2 regions of the Heyndrickxia faecalis genome follow, and region 2 is predicted to be linked to the other one. Evidence: predicted binding sites of a transcription regulator. Region 2 holds the regulator's gene; the other holds the start of a gene.
The links. The regulator LexA, encoded in region 2, represses DNA repair genes until DNA is damaged. The targets are predictions, from matches to a motif close to CGAACATATGTTCG.

Region 1: parE (DNA topoisomerase IV subunit B) is a predicted target of LexA. The motif match lies at 1,768-1,781, and genes of this name have one in related genera.

Annotation. Positions count from the first base shown of each region.
Region 1 is NZ_CP158453.1:2,041,774-2,045,196, reverse strand. It holds gene ABR335_RS09950 (HesB/YadR/YfhF family protein) at 1-247, opposite strand, end outside; gene plsY (glycerol-3-phosphate 1-O-acyltransferase PlsY) at 378-977, opposite strand; gene ABR335_RS09940 (CoA-binding protein) at 1,156-1,569, shown strand; gene parE (DNA topoisomerase IV subunit B) at 1,827-3,423, shown strand, end outside.
Region 2 is NZ_CP158453.1:1,885,249-1,888,671, forward strand. It holds gene ABR335_RS09175 (hypothetical protein) at 48-764, opposite strand; gene lexA (transcriptional repressor LexA) at 1,214-1,834, opposite strand; gene yneA (cell division suppressor protein YneA) at 2,041-2,379, shown strand; gene ABR335_RS09190 (YneB family resolvase-like protein) at 2,376-3,029, shown strand; gene ABR335_RS09195 (DUF896 domain-containing protein) at 3,120-3,353, shown strand.

The sequences.
Region 1 (3,423 bases), 160 kb from region 2:
ACCCGATATACAAATCATGGCCGTCAAAATACCATTCGTCCGTGCCTTCAATGAAAAAAGCATGGCCGTTCCGTTCAACGGCCGCCACCGGATCGTCGGGAACGTCTTTTTGAACACCAAGTGAAAACCCGTGTTGGACAGGCGTGGAGCCGCCGTATTTGGCAAAAAAACGGACGGACTCGCCGTCGTCCAGTTCCAGTTCCCTTTTAAACCAGTTTACTGCCTCATCTGTAATGTGCATTTTCATGCCGCCACTTCCTTCCAACTGCCTTTTACATTTTCATTATAGACCAAAGCACGTTTTTTTCCCTAACCTTTTGCCTTCGTTTACCGGCCCCGGGTTATAGGAAACATCAGATTTAGAAACAATGGCTGCCTTACAGCCACTTGACTTTTGGCTCGGTCTTATTTTTAATCCGCTTAATATTGGCTTTATGGCGGTAAATAATGAAAGAGGCAAGCGCCAGAACGATGACGAACAGCGGCCAGTCATGTGTTACAATCATATAAATGAGCGTATACAGGATGCCAAAAACAGCCGCCATGATAGAAGAAAGCGAAACGTATTTGCTCCATTTTAATGTAATCAAAAAAACGATGATGACCATGACAAACAATGGCCATTGATAGGCAAGAACAACGCCGGCGGAAGTTGCCACCGCTTTGCCGCCTTTAAATTTGGCAAATACCGGAAGCATATGGCCGATAACAGCGATCATCCCGATTAAAAGCGGGTGCACCGTATGCTCCAGGCCAAAAAAGTGGGGCAATAAGGTGGCGATTGTCCCTTTCAGAATATCCACCACTGTTACGACACTGCCGGCTTTGAACCCGAGCACACGGAACGTATTGGTCGCACCGAGATTTCCGCTGCCGTGTTCGCGGATGTCTATACCGTAAAAAAGCTTACCAACGATCAGGCCTGTCGGGATTGAGCCGAGCAGGTAAGCCAAAAGGATCATCAGGACAATATTCATGTACAAAACTCCTTGGAAAAAATCTATGCTTATTGTAGCATGTTCTTAAAGGAAAGAGGAATATTTTTTGCCGATTCCGTGCAGATTTTCTAACCGAGCAGGAATTGGAAAAGATCAAGCGAATGTTTAAGTTGGGATCAGACTGGCGAAAGTACAAGAAAGGAGAGGTGTTGATCAAATGGCAATCGAAAATCCGAGCAGGGAAGAAATCAGGGAAATTTTACAAAAAGCAAAACGAATTGCAGTGGTTGGCTTGAGCAATAACCCGGAAAAAACATCTTATACGGTAGCCAAAGCCATGCAGGATGCCGGCTATGAGATTATTCCGGTCAATCCGAAAGCAACGGAAATTCTCGGGGAAAAGGCTGTCCCGAGCTTAAAAGATATCGAAGGCCATGTGGACATTGTGGATATTTTCAGGCGGCCCGAATATTTGCCGGAGCTGGCACGGGAGTTTGATGAAATCGATGCGGACGTTTTCTGGGCGCAGCTCGGCATCGAAAACGAGGAAGCATACCGGTTTTTAAAAGAAAAAGGCTATACCGTTGTGATGAACCGCTGCATTAAAGTGGAACATGCCCTGACAAAATAGGCTTTTTCAAGCAGGCGCCAGCTTAAAGGGCGCTTGCTTTCTTTATATTTTCCCAATAAAACGGCCGTTTACTGGAGAAGTTTTTATAACCGTTGCTTTGCCCCTCCCGTTCCCGTCATTTCCGCATGCCCTTTTACAAATTCCGTTTTATCGTTAAAATGAGTATGATAAAAACGGCAAATGATGTTATAATGAGAACGAATATTTGTTCTTATGAACGCCGGTGCACGTGCTTTGCAATTGAAAGGGGAATAGATGTGGCGAAGAAACAAAATATATTGGAATATAATGATGATGCAATCCAGGTGCTGGAAGGGCTGGAGGCCGTAAGGAAAAGGCCGGGCATGTACATCGGGTCGACCGATGCGCGCGGTTTGCACCATCTTGTCTATGAAATCGTCGACAATGCGGTGGATGAGGCGTTGTCCGGGTACGGAAACCATATCATCGTCAACATTCACAAAGATAACAGCATCAGCGTCCAGGACTTCGGGCGCGGCATGCCGGTCGGGATGCACAAGCTCGGTAAGCCGACGACAGAAGTGATCTTGACGATTTTGCACGCCGGCGGAAAATTTGGGCAGGGCGGCTATAAAACGAGCGGCGGCCTGCACGGTGTCGGCGCGTCCGTCGTCAATGCCCTGTCGGAATGGCTTGTTGTTACCATACATCGCGACGGTTACGTGTATGAACAGCGTTTCCGTGACGGCGGCAAACCGGAAACAACGCTCGAGAAAACCGGGAAAACCAATAAGACCGGCACAACGATCCATTTTAAACCCGACCCGTCCATTTTTAGCACCATCACTTTTAACTACGATACATTATGCGAACGGCTGCGCGAATCGGCCTTTCTTTTAAAAGGGTTAAAAATTGAAATCACTGATGAACGTTTCGGGCGGCATGATCTGTTCCACTACGAAAACGGCATTGAAGCCTTTGTCCAGTACTTGAACGAAGGAAAAGAAGTGCTCCATCCGGTTGTGTTTATCGAGGGGGAAACAAACGGAATCGAAGCGGAATTTGCGTTTCAGTTTAACGACGGCTTTTCGGAAAACATTTTATCTTTCGTGAACAACGTGCGCACGAAAGACGGCGGCACGCACGAAGCCGGGGCAAAAACGGCATTGACGCGCGTCGTGAACGATTATGCAAGAAAAACCGGGCTGTTAAAAGAAAAAGATAAAAACTTAGAAGGGACGGATATCCGCGAAGGGCTGTCCGCCATTATTTCCGTCCGCATTCCGGAAGAACTGCTCCAATTTGAAGGACAAACGAAAGGGAAACTTGGCACAAGTGAAGCCCGCTCTGCAGTTGATACGATTGTTTCGGAACACCTTTCTTATTTTCTTGAAGAAAACCCGGATACGAGCAATCTTTTAATCCGGAAAGCCATCAAGGCGTCGCAGGCAAGGGAAGCAGCGAGGAAAGCACGGGAAGAAGCGAGAAGTGGCAAAAAGCGGAAGAAATCGGAAACGACTTTGTCCGGAAAGCTGACGCCGGCGCAAAGCCGCAATCCGCAGCGGAACGAACTGTATCTCGTTGAAGGGGATTCCGCGGGCGGTTCTGCGAAACAGGGGCGCGACCGGAAATTCCAGGCTGTTTTGCCGCTGCGCGGAAAAGTCATCAATACGGAAAAAGCAAAGCTTGCGGATATTTTTAAAAATGAAGAAATCAATACCATTATTTATACGATTGGTGCCGGCGTCGGCCCTGAATTCAATTTGGAAGACGTCAATTACGACAAAGTCATTATTATGACCGATGCCGACACGGACGGTGCCCACATCCAGGTGCTGCTTCTTACGTTCTTTTACCGCTATATGCGGCCTTTGATTGAAGCGGGAAAAGTGT
Region 2 (3,423 bases):
AAGATAAAGCCCTCGCATTTGCGGGGGCAAGTTTGTGTGCTGCTTATTTAATTTAATTTAGATAGTTTAAGTGTTACATGCTCGTTTTTTCCTAATCTTTGTGTTCCGGTATCGCTATCGCCAGGAACTGTTTCAAATTCCCTATTATCATTTTTCTGTAATAAATCAGGGGCTTCAAAATCGATGTTCAATTTTTGCGGCGTTTTATCCTGGTTTTCGAATTTGATAAAAATGAATCCTTTGTTAATGACCGGGCCACCATAAGTAACTCCTGCTTCATTTTCCCCATTTGTCATATGGTCGATATCATCCCCGATTTCTTCAGCTGTATCAGTTATGATATCAATTTTTGTTCCCGAATAGTCAATGAATTTACCACTTTTGGTATTATCTCCTTCTTCGAGAAAAAGAAGCCCTTTTTCACCATCCGTATTTGTTGCAAGCTTTACTGCGTAATTAAGAATGAAAGCTTCATCCTTGTTCTCCCCAAAAATAATCTGATACATGCCGTCATTAGTGGGCCCATTTAAATACTCTCCTGTAATCTCATATTTCCCTGTGTTTTCATCAACAAAAGTAGTGTTCTTTTTAGCTGCAACCAATATGTCGGATGTCGTTTTAGCTACCGGCCTTTTTTCTGTTTCTTCAGTCCTGGCTTTTGATTCTCCTTTAGATGTTGAATTTGATTGTGTTGCGTTTCCCCCGCAGGCACTCAAACCAAATGTTAACAACCCTGTAATTCCAAAGATTATTGCTTTCTTCATTCTTCTTCCTCCTCGTGTTTTTCTCTTTGAATTTTCAAGTTCATGACCAAAATCATGACCAAAAAATGACCAAAAACATTTGAAAAGTAATGATAAATTTTGAAAGTGAAATCTAGAAACTTCCTTATATATAGGCATTATCAAAAATCATGAAAGTAAAAAAATGTAAAACACATGTTCCGCACACAAGTCCACCAATGGGAACGCGACCAGTATATCGAAATGTATTGAGCAAGAAACCCCTTGAAGCGTAAGGCTTTGAGGGGTTTTTGTTTAATGGGCATTTTTGCGTCGAACGCCCAGAAAAACAAAATGCCCATTAATTGCCCCGATTTTTCCTTCGAAAATAGATTGGAAGCCCAGAAATCCTCAAGTGTCACAGGCATTTTTGCCATCAAACTCGCATATGCTCTATTAAAAAAGAAGCAGCCGAAACTGCTTCTTTTTGATCAGTGCACCATTTGCCTGTACAGCCCGATGACAACGCCGAGAATGGTGACGTTTTTCAATATGATCGGTTCCATTGTCTGGTTTTCAGGTTGCAGCCGGAAGTAGTCTTTTTCCTTGAAAAATCTTTTTACTGTCGCTTCATTTTCATCTGTCATAGCGACCACGATATCTCCGTTGTTTGCCGTCTGCTGGGAGCGGACAATCACATAATCGCCGTTTAAAATCCCGGCATCCACCATGCTGTCCCCTTCAATTTCCAGCATGTAGACGGACTCGTCAGACGGGACAAGATGTTCCGGAAGCGGAAAATACTCTTCAATATTTTCTACAGCTGTAATCGGTATGCCTGCTGTTACTTTTCCGACAACAGGCACATTGACAACATTTTGGGCCGGTATTTCTTCATCATGGTCCAAAATTTCAATCGCTCTCGGCTTTGTAGGGTCGCGCCTGATCAACCCCTTGCTTTCAAGCCTTGCGAGATGGCCATGGACAGTTGAACTGGAAGCAAGTCCGACTGCCTGGCCGATTTCCCGCACGGAAGGGGGATAACCTTTTGTTTTTACTTCATGCTTGATGAAATCAAGTATCGCCTGTTGCCGTTTTGATAGTTTTGCCATTCTATTCACCTCGTCACAGTTTTGTTTGGCACCCGCGCTGCGTATGGGGACGTTTACGGGAGGAATGCCATTATTTGCTATTATTATATCATATTGCAGCAGATAAAACAAACGTAAGTTCGAAAAAATGTTGACGAAAAACAGGCGTTCGTTTTATAATAGAACTGGTGATTGGACGAACGAATATTCGCGGGAGGAAGATGGAGATGTCACGATTATGGAAAAAGTATAACTATGTTATGATTTTAGCAGGGCTTACGCTTGTTTTCGGATTTTTCATGATTGGAAGTCTGCGGGATCCATCCCCACACTATATCAAAATCAGCGTCACAGAGGGCGATACGCTTTGGAACATCGCCGGGCAGTATGCGGAAAAGGGCAAAATGTCGAGGGAAGCATTTATCAGCTGGGTTGAGCGTCATAATGATATTGACGGCAACATGATCAAAGCCGGCGAAAAAATTGTCATTCCAATAGAAAAAAATGAATTCAGCGATGATAATAGGGAACTTGCGATGAAATCACAACGGGAGACGAAAAAATGAAAGTTGTTTTATATTGCAGAGTAAGCACGGAAAAAGAAAGCCAGGAAACTTCCTTGGCGAGGCAGCGGGAAGAGCTGGAGAAGCTTTCGGATTCCCACGGTTTTCAAGTGGCCGGGGTGATCTGTGACCGGGCAAGCGGCTATGACCTGGACAGGCCCGGCATCCTTGATCTTCTTGATACGATTGAAAATGAAAAGATTGACGCCGTACTGGTGCAGGATGAAACACGGATCGGAAGAGGAAATGCAAAAATTGCATTGCTTCATTTTTTATATAAAAAAGGGATTAAAGTATATTGTTATGCGCAAAACGGAGAATTGGAGCTTTCGGAATCTGATTCAATGGTGCTGAAAATTGTCAGCATGGTTGAAGAGTATCAGCGAAAGCTGCATAACTTAAAAATTAAAAGGGGAATGGAGCGTGCAGTCAAAAACGGCTACCGTCCGGAAAAAAATTTAAAAGGGAAGCGGAATCCGGACGGCAGGGAGCGAAAGGAAGTGCCGGTTGAAGAAATTATCCGCCTGCGGGATAACGGCTTGACTTTTCAAGAAATTGCTGCGACTATGCGCGGTTTCGGCTACCAAGTTTCAAAAGCAACCGTCCACCGGCGTTACAGGGAATATATGGAGGAAACGGGGCATGATAAATAGTATCAAAACCGTTTCACGGGTGCGCTTTCGTTGCAGGCGGGTCCATATTTTAGTAAGATGGCATCAATTACGGATAAAAGGAGAGAAAATATGCTTTCAAAAGAAAAAATGGCAAGGATTAACGAATTGGCGAAAAAAGCGAAAACCGGCGCCCTGACAAGTGAAGAAGCAAAGGAACAGTCAAAATTGCGAAGCGAGTATTTGCAGGCGTTCCGCTCTTCATTCAGAAAAACGATTGAAAATGTCCGTGTGCTTGACCCGGCTGGCCAGGACGTTACCCCGGAAAAAATTAAGCAAATTCAAACAAAAAGAAAGCTGCACTAAAAAGGAAACCATCCTGCTTTTTTCTTACAAAATCCATACAAAATGGTAAAAGAGTTGTGTTATGGGTTTC